One region of the Providencia lanzhouensis genome, then DNA from elsewhere that is predicted to be linked to it. Evidence: riboswitches for the same ligand, from Rfam matches in the RefSeq annotation. Region 1 holds a riboswitch; the other holds the start of a gene.
What was found. A riboswitch is a leader RNA that binds a small molecule or an ion and turns the genes downstream of it on or off. The one in region 1 is predicted to bind thiamine pyrophosphate.
Positions count from the first base shown of each region.

Region 2: another riboswitch for thiamine pyrophosphate. It lies ahead of thiC (phosphomethylpyrimidine synthase ThiC); the one in region 1 lies ahead of thiB (thiamine ABC transporter substrate binding subunit).

Region 1 covers NZ_CP174123.1:3,321,454-3,329,084, reverse strand. Annotated here, with positions in the region: gene thiP (thiamine/thiamine pyrophosphate ABC transporter permease ThiP) at 1-1,202, opposite strand, end outside; gene thiB (thiamine ABC transporter substrate binding subunit) at 1,178-2,182, opposite strand; TPP riboswitch at 2,244-2,336, opposite strand; gene rppH (RNA pyrophosphohydrolase) at 2,450-2,983, shown strand; gene ptsP (phosphoenolpyruvate--protein phosphotransferase) at 2,988-5,234, shown strand; gene lgt (prolipoprotein diacylglyceryl transferase) at 5,335-6,231, shown strand; gene ACIH2S_RS15595 (thymidylate synthase) at 6,391-7,242, shown strand.
Region 2 covers NZ_CP174123.1:407,186-414,816, reverse strand. Annotated here, with positions in the region: gene ACIH2S_RS01890 (ABC transporter permease) at 1-151, shown strand, start outside; gene ACIH2S_RS01885 (ABC transporter ATP-binding protein) at 148-1,164, shown strand; gene ACIH2S_RS01880 (HAD family hydrolase) at 1,197-1,874, shown strand; TPP riboswitch at 2,083-2,195, shown strand; gene thiC (phosphomethylpyrimidine synthase ThiC) at 2,343-4,319, shown strand; gene thiE (thiamine phosphate synthase) at 4,303-4,980, shown strand; gene ACIH2S_RS01865 (HesA/MoeB/ThiF family protein) at 4,970-5,728, shown strand; gene thiS (sulfur carrier protein ThiS) at 5,716-5,916, shown strand; gene ACIH2S_RS01855 (thiazole synthase) at 5,919-6,689, shown strand; gene thiH (2-iminoacetate synthase ThiH) at 6,686-7,631, shown strand, end outside.

The DNA.
Region 1 (7,631 bases):
GGTATTCCAATGGTTTCATTGAAAAAGATAAAAAAGCCTGTCGCCAGCACAATGCCCGGCATCGCCAGAATAATCAGCCCGCTTAGCTCAATGGCCTGTCCGAGTTTTAATGCATTTCTTAAACGCAGTTCACGGCTACTCCATAGCAGCATTAGCGTGAGGATCACGCACAAAATTCCAGCACAGAGTGCAATAAACAGTGAGGTCAATGTGGCTTGCCATAACGCAGATTGCTGTAAAACATCCAGTAATTGACCGTTGAGCCCATCAACAATCACCGCTAATAACGGCGGAATTAATAGCAAAATAGCTGCAGCAATCACCAGCCAGTCACGTAAACGGCGAAACAGGTTATCGGCAGGATCAAACCATGATGTTTGGTGGCTAAATCCAACGGAAAAGGCATGGTTAATACGTTGGCAAATAAGCATTAATCCTACGCAACATCCCAACTGAATTAACGCAAGCAGTGTGGCACGCCCTAAATCAAAGTCGTAGCTCAGTGCTTGGTAAATCGCGAGTTCGATAGTGGTCGCCGCAGGGCCACCGCCCAGAGCCAGTACTGTCGCAAAGCTGGCAAAACAGAGCATAAAAATCAGCGCGCCTGTTGGCAACATCTGACGGCGTAAATAAGGCCACTCTAAAAGGGTAAATTGTTGCCACTCATTGAACCCTAATTGAGCGGCGCTTTGACGCTGCTCAATGGCAATATTTTCAAGGGATTGCAGCAACATCCGGGTTGCGAGTGGCATATTGAAAAAGATATGCGCCAATAAAATGCCACGCAGACCATAAGGGGAAAACTGATAGTCAACACCAAGCCATAGGCACAGTTTTGCTAGCCATCCGGTTTGTCCATATACCGACAAAATACCGAAAACGGCGACTAAAACGGGTAAAACAAGGGTCATTGCACACAAGCGGAGCAAGAGCATTCTTCCCCAAAATCGCCGGCGATACAGGGCTCTTGCAAGAAAAATAGCGGGAATAATGGAAAAAATAGCGGAAAGCAATGCCTGCCAAAACGTAAAACCGATGACATGCCATAAATAATCATCTTCGATTATCTCGCTGAGGGAAATTTCAGGTGCGAAAAACCACAGCGCCCCAAAAGCGAGCAGGGCAACGACGATTAAAAGACCGGAGGCTATTGCCCCCGGTAATAAGGTTAAATTGATTAACGACTGACGGCGGTTTGCCATAAACGTGTCCACGTTTGACGTTCTTTAGCCACTTCTCCCGCGCTAAATTGTAGGGATTTAGCAGGCAGTGGTAGCACGTTATACACTTCAGGCAACGGCATATCGATAACCGGATACATCCAGTTAGTGGTTGGTAATGTGCCTTGGAATTCAGGGGTTAACATAAATTGTAAGAACTGTTTTGCCAGCTCAGGTTGAGGGCTGTGTTTCAATCTTGCCGCCACTTCGACTTGCATATAATGCCCTTCATCGAATAGTGCTGCCGCGTAGTTGTCTTTCTTATCATTTAAAATTTGGTAACCCGGCGAGGAGGTGTAGCTCAGGACAAAATCTCCTTCACCTTTTAAGAACAAGCCATAAGACTCACTCCAACCTTTGGTCACGGTCAGTGTTTTGGCTGCCATTTTCTTCCATGCATCAGCCGATTTATCGCCGTAGATTTTCTCAATCCACAGCATTAATCCTAATCCTGGGGTGCTGGTACGTGGATCTTGGTAAATGATTTTCCAATTGTTTTTGCTATCAAGCAGTTCGTCCATGCTTTTTGGCGGCTGTTTGATTTTATTGGTGTCATAGATAAAGGCGAAATAGCCATAATCATAAGGAATGAATGTTTTGCTCGTCCATTCGATAGGTAATTTAAGCGCATCCGTTTTGATATCTGCAGGGGCAAATAAGCCGGTTTTTTCTGCGGAGTCGAGTAAGTTGTTATCTAACCCTAAGATAATGTCGGCTTTGCTTTTTTCCCCTTCCATACGTAGGCGATTCAGTAGTGCAACACCATCCCCTAGAGAAACCAGTTTTAACTCGCATTCACATTGAGCTTCGAAATTCTTTTTGATTTGAGGGCCTGGTCCCCATTCCGCAGCAAAGGAATCATAGGTATACACCGTCAACGTTGGTTTCTCGGCAGAGGCGAATGCAGCAAAACTTAAGGTGGTTAAGGCAATGAGTGAGGTAAAGAGTTTATTTTTAGTCATTGTAATTCCTGCGTAAATCATAAAAAAACACAGGATTTGAGGAGGGACCGATACAATAATTTGTAGACGGTAGCTCAAATCCCTACGCCGGTATTAGCCGGATCAGGTTCTACGGGTTATTTCTCAGCCCAAATTGGCACCCCGTTGAGACGCAGACTATTGTAATTACTTCAGACATATCTGCAAACTGTATTGATATAGGTTTACCAGTTTGGGTATGTGTGAAACAATTAGGCATCTTTCAAATTTGGTTATTGAGGTAGTCTAGTGATCGATGATGATGGCTACCGCCCGAATGTAGGAATTGTAATTTGTAATCGGCAAGGTCAAGTCTTATGGGCTCGCCGTTATGGTCAGCATTCTTGGCAATTTCCTCAAGGTGGGATTAACCCGGGGGAATCGCCAGAACAAGCGATGTATCGTGAGTTATACGAGGAAGTCGGACTACAGCGTAAAGATGTAAGGTTACTTGCATCTACCCGTAATTGGTTACGCTACAAATTACCTAAGCGTTTGGTGCGTTGGGATACAAAACCTGTTTGTATTGGACAGAAACAACGTTGGTTTTTACTTCAACTCCAATGTAATGACGCCGATATAAACGTGCAGCGCAGTAAATCGCCAGAATTTGACGGCTGGCGGTGGGTCAGTTATTGGTATCCTGTTAGGCAAGTGGTCTCTTTTAAGCGCGAAGTTTATCGCCGCGTGATGAAGGAATTCGCTCCCGTAGTTATGCCTTTGCAGGAACAGAAATTACCACAACGACCTGTTTTTAATAATCGTAGGCGCGGAGTTAAGTAAGCCTATGTTGACGCGTTTACGTGACATTGTCGAAAAGGTTGCGATGGCGACCAGTCTGACTCAAGCTCTTGAAGTTTTGGTCAATGAGACGTGCAAAGCAATGCGCACCGATGTGTGCTCGATTTACTTAGCCGATCATCCTCGCCAATGTTATTACCTAATGGCAACCCGCGGGCTGAAAAAGCCTAGCGGGATTGCTATTCGTTTAGGATTCGACGAAGGAGTTGTTGGCGCAGTCGGTCGACAATCGGAAATGTTGAACCTCGCTGATATTCGCGAACACCCGCAATTTAAATACCTCCCTCAACTCAAAGAAGAACAGCTCAAAGCCTTTCTAGGTGTGCCTGTTGTTTATCGACGTCAATTACTGGGCGTGCTGGTGGTTCAGCAGCGAGAAAAACGGTTATTCAGCGAGACGGAAGAGTCCTTTATGGTCACGCTATCAATGCAGTTAGCGGTGATTTTATCCCAAGCGCAAACAAAAGGTATTTTCGGGCAATATCGACAAAATCGCCTCAAAGCTATCCCTGTTTCTCAAGGAATTTCGATGGCTTATGGTTGGCAAGATACCTCTCAACCTTCTTTAGACAATGTGTATCAAGCGACCACATTGAATATTGATGAAGAGCGTCAACGCTTAGTGATAGCGCTGGAAAGTGCGGCGGCAGAATTTCGTCGTATTAGTAAGCGGTTTATGGCGAGCTCATCGAAAGAAAGCTCAGCTATTTTCGACTTGTATAACCACTTGCTTAATGACCCCCAACTGAAAAAGCGGTTATTTACAGCGATTAATCAAGGGGCGGTGGCTGAATGGGCAGTGAAAACCGTCATCGAAGATTACGCTTTGCAGTTCTCACGTTTACGTGACCTCTATTTAAGAGAGCGTGGCTCTGACCTTCGCACCTTAGGGCAGCGCTTATTATTTCATCTCGATGATTCACTGACACCCACTAGCCAATGGCCAGACCGTTTTATTTTGGTGGCTGATGAGCTAAGTGCGAGCGTTCTTGCTGAATTACCGCTTGAGCAATTAGCGGGTGTGATTGTGCGCGATGGTGCAACGCACTCCCACTCTGCAATCTTGATCCGAGCGATGGGGATCCCCGCGATTATGGGGGCGGATATTGAGCCTTCCTTATTACATAATCGCCATCTGATTTTGGATGGCTATCGTGGCGAAGTGTTTATTGAGCCTGAAAATTTTATTGCTCAGGAATACCAGCAAATTATTGAAGAAGAAAATGTGCTTAGCCGATTAGCGGAAGGCACACTTTCTCAAGATGCAGTACTCAAAAACGGTGAGCATGTGGATATTTGCCTCAACGCCGGATTGAGCCCTCGCTATGAACAGCAAATTCATGATGGGGTGGATGGTGTTGGATTATATCGAACCGAACTGCCATTTATGCTGCACAATGGCTTTCCATCTGAGGATGAACAGAAGCAGTTATATCGGGATGTATTGCAACTTTTTGCAACGAAACCGGTGGTATTAAGAACCTTAGATATCGGTGCAGACAAACAACTGCCTTACATGCCGATCAGCGAGGAAAATCCTTGCTTGGGGTGGCGTGGGATCCGAATCATGCTGGATCAGCCTGAAATCTTTTTAATCCAATTGCGTTCTATGCTGAGAGCTAACCAAGATACGGGCAATTTACGTATTTTATTGCCGATGATCACTAGCATTAATGAAGTGGATGAGGCTATTGGGCTGATTAATCGCGCCAAAAATGAAGTGAGCCAACAACTCGGAAAATCGATTGATTTACCTCCAATTGGCGTGATGTTGGAAGTACCTTCACTCCTGTTTTTACTGCCAGAGTTAAAGCAGCGAGTTGATTTTATTTCGATAGGTACCAACGACTTTACACAATATTTACTCGCCGTCGACCGTAATAACACTCATGTGGCGGCGCTCTATGATAACCTGCACCCTGCGGTGGTGCGTTTTCTATCCATGGTACATATGGAATGTCAGCGTATAGGCCTGCCGATTAGTGTATGTGGTGAAATGGCTGGACAGCCATTAAGTGCTATGGTGCTGATTGCATTAGGTTATCGTAGTTTGAGTATGAGTGGGCGCAGTGTTCCTCGCATGAAATATTTAATTCGTCAGCTTGATCCTCAATTGATGGCTGAGTTAGTGCCTGATTTGCTCGGCGCAGAAACCAGCGAAAATGTTCGCCATAAGATTAGCGAGTTTATGGAAAGAAATGGACTTGGTGGTTTTGTGCGTGGCGGGATCTAGTTTGATCTTCTATGTTATTAATATGTAATTATATGCTGGCAATAACCTCGTGTTATTATGCGACATAATTTTTGACTCAATTATTTTAAAGTGGGGAACGATGAGTAACAGTTACTTAGCATTTCCGGAAATTGATCCTGTAATGTTCTCGATTGGCCCAGTCTCTTTGCACTGGTATGGTTTTATGTACCTTGTCGGATTCGTTTTTGCGCTATGGTTAGCGGGACGTCGCGCTTCTAAGCCAAACAGTGGCTGGACAAAAAATGAAGTCGAGAACTTGTTGTACATTGGTTTTGTCGGTGTATTTGTAGGTGGACGACTTGGCTATGTTTTCTTCTATAATTTGCCTGTTTTCTTAGATGACCCTCTGTATCTGTTCAAAGTGTGGGATGGCGGCATGTCCTTCCACGGTGGCTTGATTGGGGTTATCTGTGCCATGATGTGGTTTGCCTATCGCACGAAACGCCGTTTCTTACAAGTTTCTGATTTTGTTGCACCGTTGATTCCTTTTGGTCTTGGAATGGGGCGTATCGGTAACTTTATTAATGGCGAGCTATGGGGACGGGTTACCCTAGATACACCATGGGCATTTTTATTCCCTCATTCAAGAAGTGAAGATATCCAACTTGCGGCACAAGACCCCTCTCTGTTGCCTATTCTTGAGCAATACGGTGTATTGCCAAGACACCCATCCCAGCTGTATGAAATGGTTTTAGAAGGTATCGTTTTATTCTTGATATTGAATTTATTTGTACGTAAACCTCGCCCAATGGGGAGCGTATCGGGCCTGTTCCTTATCGGTTATGGTGCATTCCGTATCATCGTTGAATTCTTCAGACAACCAGATGCACAATTAGGTTTATTCGGTGGTATCAGTATGGGGCAAATCCTCTCGATTCCGATGATTATTATCGGTGTATTGATGATTGTCTGGGCTTACAAATACGGTAAAAATATCCCAGCCCATAAGCCCGCTAAAAACGTTGAGAGTAAGTAGCGTAGATAGCAAGTAGCGTCGATAGCAAGTCACGTAGACTGTTAATAATGTAGACAGCAAATCGCGCTAATAAGCAGTAAATTAAGTCATTTTCGGTTTGTGTTATTGATGGATATTCGATAACACAAACCGCCTGTATTTCGGAGTAAGAGAGCCACTATGAAGCCGTATCTTGAGTTATGCCAACGTATTATCGATGAAGGTCAATGGGTTGAAAATAAGCGTACTGGTGTTCGCTGTTTAACCGTGATTAATGCCGACCTCGAATATGATGTGGGCAACAATCAATTCCCTTTAATTACGACGCGTAAAAGCTTTTATAAAGCCGCTATTGCCGAGTTATTAGGGTACTTGCGTGGCTATGATAATGCAGCGCAGTTCCGTGAAATTGGTTGTAATACTTGGAATGCCAATGCTAATGAAAACCAAGCATGGTTAGATAACCCGCATCGTAAAGGTGAAGATGATATGGGGCGCGTTTATGGCGTCCAAGGTCGCTCATGGCAGCGCCCTGATGGCTCTCATCTTGACCAATTAAAGAAAGTGGTTAATAACCTGAAAAACGGCATTGATGACCGCGCCGAAATCGTGACTTTCTATAACCCTGGTGAGTTCGAAATGGGCTGCTTACGTCCTTGCATGCACACTCACACGTTTTCACTACTTGGCGATACGCTGCATTTGACGTCATACCAACGTAGCTGTGATGTTCCTCTTGGGCTTAATTTTAATCAGGTTCAATGTTTTGTACTGCTGGCACTAATGGCGCGTATTACGGGTCACAAAGCCGGTAAGGCTTATCATAAAATTGTGAACGCACATATTTATGAAAACCAATTGCCTTTAATGCGTGATGTTCAATTAAAACGTGAACCATATCCATCTCCAAGCTTGACGATTAACCCTGAAATTAAAACCTTGGAAGATCTTGAAACGTGGGTAACAACTGATGATTTCATCTTAGAAGGTTATCAGTGCCACGAAGCAATAAAATATCCATTTACGGTTTAATGCGGGTAGATTGATATAAAGGCATAGACACGCATAGACCCTGTAAATAATACGGTTTATGCCTTTGTTTTTTATTATCTTTACGGCTCATTCGATTTTTTAAGCTGCTCCATACCTTTACACCTCGATTAACGCTTACTCTCTTTCATCCTTATTACTTCCGCTATTTCCAATTTTTGCCTTATCCCCGAAAACTATTCTGACCTGTCTCCCTTATTTTTCGGGAACACTTTTTTATCTTGGTACTTAACTTTGCGAAGCCGTTTCCAAAAGCATTTAAGAAAAATGCAAAAGTGACATTTTTTTTTGGGAAGCGTTTTGAAGAAGAGAAAATGTAGGCTGTAGCCATGTGAAATTTTCTTCCAAACTTATTTATAAAGAGCGAGTGA
Region 2 (7,631 bases), 1.2 Mb from region 1:
AACCCGTTTCGAAACCTTGCAGATCTATCTGTTTAATATGCGCCAAACTAGCGGACACTTTACCTCTGCGCTAGTGATGTCTTACTTCTTATTTACGTTGCTGCTGACTTGGTTAGCAACGCGCTTGAATCGTGCGGGAGATGAACGATGAGCTACGTCATTGCGGAAAACCTAACTAAATCCTTTGGTCAGAACCAAGTATTCTCTGATATCCAGTTTACGATTGAACAAGGGGAATTTATTACGCTATTGGGGCCAAGTGGCTGTGGGAAATCCACGTTACTGCGCTGTATTGCGGGACTTGAACAGCCTGACAGCGGGGAGCTGTATATCAACCGCCAGAATATCACTCAGCAGCCAGCTCAACAGCGCGGCGTGGGCATGGTGTTTCAAAGCTACGCTCTATTCCCAAATATGACCGTGGCTGAAAACATCGCGTTTGGGTTGAAAATGCGTAAGATGCCCCCCGCTGAGCGAGATAAAGCCGTGGCAGAAGTCATTGATATGGTGGAATTACAAGGAAAAGAGAACCAATATCCGCACCAGCTTTCGGGTGGTCAGCGCCAACGTGTCGCCCTCGCCCGTGCATTGGTGATGAAGCCGCAAATTTTACTCCTCGATGAGCCGTTATCCGCCCTTGATGCACGTATTCGTAAGCACTTACGCCAGCAAATTCGTGAAATCCAGCGAGAGCTGAAGCTCACTACCATTTTCGTCACCCACGACCAAGACGAAGCAATGATTATGTCTGACCGCATCTTCTTAATGAACAAAGGCTCGATTATCCAAAGCGATACCGCGGAAAATATCTATACTCAGCCTGCCACTGAATTTGTGGCTCGATTTATGGGGCATTACAATCTGGTGGAAGCAGAAAAAGCCAATGGGATGTTGGGCGTCAATTTACAAGGCACCCTCGCCATTCGCCCTGAGTCCATTTATGTTCGCGAAGTCGGACGCCAATATGGCAGCCATATTTCCGCCCCTGTAGATGCCGTGATCCTTGACCACCAGCTTTTAGGGAATATTATTCGCTATAGCGTGAACACGCCTGCGGGGGATATGACCGTAGACTTGCTCAACCGCTCATCCGAGCGTTTATTTGAGCCAGGCACACGCCTTGAGTTAATGTTTAATAAAAATGAAATTCGTGCTTTAAGTTAATCAACGACGAGCTAGTCAACGAAAGGAACCTCATGCAAAACCCGTCTACACAAACCAAATTAGCGATTTTTGATCTCGATGACACCCTGATCCGTGGCGATAGTAGCGTACTTTGGACGCAATATTTGTGGGATAAGAAAATCATTACCGACCCGCGTTTTGTCGAAGCCGATAAAGAGATGATGGCGCAATACAACGCGGGCAATTTGGATATGGTGACTTACTTAAAGTTTAGTTTGCAGACCCTTGCTGGCATCAAGACAGAGCAAGTCGATGAGTGGTTAGATGATTTTGTGGATACCATTATCATTCCGCGCATTTACCCTAGCGCATTAAGCACTATCGCCTCATATCGATCTCAAGGGATCCCGATCATTGTGATCTCTGCAACGGTTACCTTTATCGTGAAGAAGATCGCGGATCACCTTGGCGCCGATGTCACGATGGGAATTGATATTAAGCGTTCAAATGGCTGCTACACCACCGAAGTTGACGGTATCCCGACCTTTAAAGAGGGTAAAGTTAAGCGTTTAACTCAGTGGATTTCCCACCAGCCAATCACCGATGCGTATATTTATTTCTACACCGATTCCGCCAATGACCTACCTATGTGTCATTTCGCCGATGAGACATTTATCGTCAACGGCGACCCGCGCCTTCTCCAAGCCGCCAACGAAAATCACTGGCCACAATATTCGTGGAGTTTGTAAAACCCATATTTAGCCAACCTAGTTTTAACTTTTAATTTCTAGGTTTTGGATTTTTACCCAATACACTGATTTCCCCTAAATTATTCGAGTGAGAAGAAGGCGGCAAGCGAGGATATCCCTAGGAGCATACACAAGTATGTGACTAGGGTAGCCGAGAGAAGCCAACGCACTTATCGCTTGAAGAATGACGGGGAAACTTTATACTGATTAATTCTTGTCGGAGTGCCTAGCATGTGCAAACATCAGGCTGAGACCGTTAATTCGGGATCCGCGGAACCTGATCGGGTTAATACCCGCGAAGGGAACAAGAGTAATCATTCAGCGCAATTTTCGCTTATTTATTTGGCGAAAAACTAGCCGCAACGCCTTACCATTACTCCTCCGAACTCCAGACAAGCAACTTTCTTTCGATAAACCCGCTATTGGCGCTTTACGCCGTATAGCCTGTGACGATGTCAGGAAATTGCTATGTCCAATAATGCTAATAATGCTAATAATGCAGTTATACCGAGTACCGATATTTCCTCTAAAGCTGCACCAGCACGCTCTCGAAAAGAGCAGCGTGATGCCGCAGAAGACTTTATCAATACCATTTCCGGTGTTTCATTCCCTAACTCTGAACGTATCTACCTGCAAGGCTCGCGGGATGATATCCAAGTTCCCATGCGCGAAATCCAGCTCTCCCCAACGCTTATCGGCGGAGACAAAGATAATCCCAAATTTGAAGATAACGAGGCCGTCCCTGTTTATGACACCTCAGGTCCTTACGGCGACCCGGCCTCTGAACTCAATGTTCACAAAGGATTGAAAAAAATCCGTGCGCCGTGGATCAGTGAACGCGCGGATACTGTTGCTGTCGAAAATCTCAGCTCCGACTTTACCCAGCAGCGCTTAGCCGATGCGGGCTTAGATCACTTACGTTTTAATCACCGCCCTGCACCACTGAAAGCGCAAACAGGCAAATGCGTCACTCAGTTGCATTATGCTCGTCAAGGTATTGTGACCCCTGAAATGGAATTTATCGCCATCCGTGAAAATATGGGTCGTGAACGCATTCGCAGTGAAGTGTTAAGGCAGCAACATCCGGGGCAAAGCTTTGGTGCTATTTTGCCAGAAAATATTACGCCGGAATTTGTACGCCAAGAAGTGGCGGCAGGTCGCGCTATCATCCCTGCCAATATTAACCATCCAGAATCTGAGCCGATGATTATCGGGCGCAATTTCTTAGTGAAAGTGAATGCCAATATCGGTAACTCCTCCGTGACTTCATCCATCGAAGAAGAGGTGGAAAAACTGATTTGGTCTACTCGCTGGGGTGCAGATACGGTGATGGATTTATCCACAGGTCGTTATATTCACGAAACCCGCGAATGGATTTTACGTAATAGCCCAGTGCCAATTGGTACCGTACCTATCTACCAAGCGCTCGAAAAAGTGAACGGTGTTGCTGAAAACCTCACGTGGGAAATGTTCCGCGATACTCTGCTAGAGCAAGCCGAACAAGGAGTAGATTACTTCACTATCCATGCCGGCGTTTTACTGCGCTACGTACCAATGACGGCGAAGCGCCTGACCGGCATAGTCTCCCGTGGCGGCTCTATCATGGCGAAATGGTGTTTATCCCACCACCAAGAAAACTTCCTGTATGAGCATTTCCGTGAAATTTGCGAAATTTGTGCCGCTTATGATGTATCGCTGTCGCTTGGAGATGGGTTACGTCCGGGTTCTGTGCAAGATGCCAACGATGAAGCCCAATTCTCAGAGCTGCATACCTTAGGCGAGCTCACCAAAATTGCGTGGGAATACGATGTGCAGGTGATGATTGAAGGACCGGGGCATGTGCCGATGCAGATGATCCGCCGCAATATGACCGAAGAGCTAGAGCACTGCCACGAAGCCCCATTCTATACGTTAGGCCCCCTAACCACCGATATCGCACCGGGCTATGACCACTTCACTTCCGGTATTGGCGCAGCAATGATCGGCTGGTTTGGTTGTGCGATGCTGTGCTACGTGACGCCAAAAGAGCACCTTGGTTTACCGAACAAAGAAGACGTCAAACAGGGGCTGATTACCTACAAGATTGCTGCCCACGCCGCTGATCTCGCGAAAGGTCATCCGGGTGCACAAATTCGTGATAATGCCATGTCCAAAGCGCGTTTTGAGTTCCGTTGGGAAGACCAGTTTAACCTCGCCCTAGACCCTGAAACCGCGCGTAAATATCACGATGAAACCTTACCGCAAGCGTCAGGGAAAATCGCCCACTTCTGCTCTATGTGTGGACCAAAATTCTGCTCCATGAAGATTTCCCAAGAAGTTCGTGACTATGCTGCACAAAAAGAGGCGGGCATGGAGCAGATGTCGGAAGCTTTCCGCGCTCACGGTAGCGAACTCTATCATGGGGCTGAGATTGCTGAGGTCGTGAGTGATGAACAAAACGCTTAATCTCCCGAATAGTCCATTTCCACCGACCGAGCACTGCCTCGGTCTGTACCCGGTTGTGGATTCTGTTGAATGGATTGAACGCCTGCTAAATGCAGGTGTTTCCACCTTGCAATTGCGCATCAAAGACAAGCAAGACCACCAAGTACGTGAACAGATCCAGCAAGCAATAGCCCTTGGTAAGCAGCATAATGCCCGATTATTTATTAATGACTATTGGCGTTTAGCCATAGAGCTGGGTGCCTATGGCGTACACTTAGGGCAAGAAGATCTGGAAACTACCGATCTAGTAGCGATTCACCAAGCGGAGCTACGGCTGGGGATCTCCACCCACGATCCTGATGAAGTCGCGATTGCCAAAACGGTGCGTCCGTCTTATATCGCACTGGGGCATATCTTTCCAACCCAAACCAAGCAGATGCCTTCCTCGCCGCAAGGTTTAGAAGCGTTAAAACAGATGGTTGAGGAGACGCCAGACTATCCGACAGTGGCAATAGGCGGGATATCCATTGAACGCGTGCCTGCCGTGCTCGCCACTGGCGTTGGCAGTGTAGCGGTTGTCAGTGCCATCACACAAGCCGATGACTGGCAAAGTGCAACGCGAACATTGCTGGATCTGGTTGAATCGACCTCTCGCTTAAAGGAAAACGACCATGCTCAATGATCTCGAATTTATGCGTTATAGCCGCCAATTACTGCTTGAGGATGTCAGCCCTGAAGGGCAACAAAAACTCAAACAAAGCAAGGTACTGATTGTCGGTTTAGGTGGACTAGGCTCCCCTGCAAGTTTGTATCTTGCGGGAGCGGGTGTCGGTGAATTATGGATAGCGGATCATGATGACCTGCATGTGTCTAACTTGCAGCGCCAAGTGCTGTATGACACGCAGGATATTAACCAGTCGAAAGCGCAGCTGGCCGCAGCGCGTTTAAAGCAGCTTAACCCCCATACTAAGACGCGCATTTTCCAACAAAAGCTTGATGCGGACAGCTTACTTCCCTTAGTGGAACAGGTGGATTTGGTGCTGGATTGCTGTGACAACATGGCCACTCGCCATGCGGTCAATGCCGCGTGCGTCATTAGCAATACCCCGCTCGTCAGCGGCAGTGCCGTTGGCTTTGGTGGGCAATTGATGGTTCTTGAGCCTCCTTTTCAATCTGGCTGCTACGCCTGTTTGTATCCCGACCAAGAAGAACCACAACGTAACTGCCGCACGGCGGGGGTTTTAGGTCCGGTGGTAGGAGTGATTGGGACGTTACAAGCATTAGAAGCCATCAAATTGCTGGTGGGATTACCGTCCCCGTTAAGTGGAAAACTACGCCTGTTTGATGGAAAGCAGCAGCAATGGAATACCTTGCAGCTGACCCGTTCAAAACATTGCCCTGTCTGCCGAGAGGTCACATGCATATCATAATCAATGACCAGCCGATGAAGGTTGAACCGCCCATTACCGTCCACCAGCTATTAACGCAACTCGGGCAAAGTACATCCGGCTCAGCACTGGCTATCAACCAAGTCATCATTCCTAAAAGCCAGTGGGAAAGTCATTTTTTGAATGAACAAGACAACATTCTGCTGTTTCAAGCTATCGCAGGGGGTTAATGATGTTAAAAATTGCTGATGTCACTTTTCAGTCACGTTTATTTACCGGAACAGGCAAGTTTGCCAATCCAACATTAATGCAGCAAGCCATCCAAGCATCGGGCAGCCAGCTGGTGACCATGGCGATGAAACGCGTTAATTTACGTGGGCAAGATGATGGTATTTTACAGCCACTTCAAGAGTTAGGAGTTAAATTGCTTCCCAATACTTCCGGCGCCAAGAATGCCCAAGAAGCGATTTTTGCTGCGCGTCTCGCTCGTGAAGCCCTCGGCACTCATTGGGTAAAACTCGAAATCCATCCCGATGTCCGTTACTTATTGCCAGACCCTATCGAAACGTTACTCGCAGCAGAGCAACTGGTTAAAGAAGGATTTGTGGTGTTGCCTTATTGCAGCGCGGATCCCGTGCTATGTAAGCGACTGGAAGAAGTGGGCTGCGCTGCCGTGATGCCTCTGGGCGCGCCGATTGGTACCAATAAAGGCTTAGTGACTAAGGAGATGCTGCAAATCATCATCGAACAGGCTAATGTACCAGTAGTGGTGGATGCAGGAATTGGCGCACCTAGCCATGCCGCCGAAGCTATTGAGATGGGCGCCGATGCGGTGTTAGTCAATACCGCCATTGCCGTGGCTAAACAGCCCATATTAATGGCACAAGCCTTTAAAATGGCGGTCGAAGCTGCACAACTCGCTCGCCAAAGTGGACTTGCGGCACCCAAACAGAGAGCGGAGGCATCTAGTCCTCTGACTCAATTTTTGGAGGCGCTGCAATGATTGAAAGCTTTCGGGAGCGTTGGGAACAGTTAGATTGGGACAACCTCACATTACAGATCAATAGCAAAACCGCCTCGGATGTAGAGCAAGCGTTGCAGAGTGATACATTGACTCTCGATGATTTTATGGCGTTGCTTTCCCCTGCGGCGCGGCATTACATCGAGCCGATGGCACAAAAGGCGCAGCGCCTAACGCGTCAACGCTTCGGCCATACCGTTGGATTTTATGTTCCTTTGTACCTTTCCAACTTATGTGCCAATGACTGTACCTATTGCGGGTTTTCGATGAGCAACCGCATTAAGCGCAAAACCCTCGACGATGCCGAAATTGTCCGTGAATGCGAAACCATCCGCCAAATCGGTTTTGACAGTTTGCTCTTGGTAACAGGTGAACATCAAACCAAAGTCGGAATGGACTATTTTCGTCGCCATATCCCGGTGATCCGCTCCTATTTCAGTTCCCTTATGATGGAGGTTCAGCCCTTATCAACCGAAGAGTATCGCGAGCTGAAAACCTTAGGATTAGATGGTGTGATGGTATACCAAGAAACCTACCATGAGCCGACTTATCAACTTCATCATTTAAAAGGCAAAAAACAGGATTTTCATTGGCGATTAGCAACGCCAGAGCGCCTTGGTCAAGCGGGTGTTGATAAAATTGGATTGGGGGCATTAATCGGGCTTTCCAGTAGCTGGCGAACGGATTGTTACATGGTGGCAGAGCATCTTCTGTATATGCAGCAACACTATTGGCAAAGCCGCTATTCTATTTCATTTCCACGCTTGCGCCCTTGCGCGGGAGGAATCGAACCCGCCTCGCTGATGGGGGATGCGGAGCTGGTTCAGTTAATCTGTGCATTTCGCTTGCTTGCCCCAACGGTAGAATTGTCGCTATCCACCCGAGAATCCCCTTATTTTCGGGATCATGTGGTACCACTGGCGA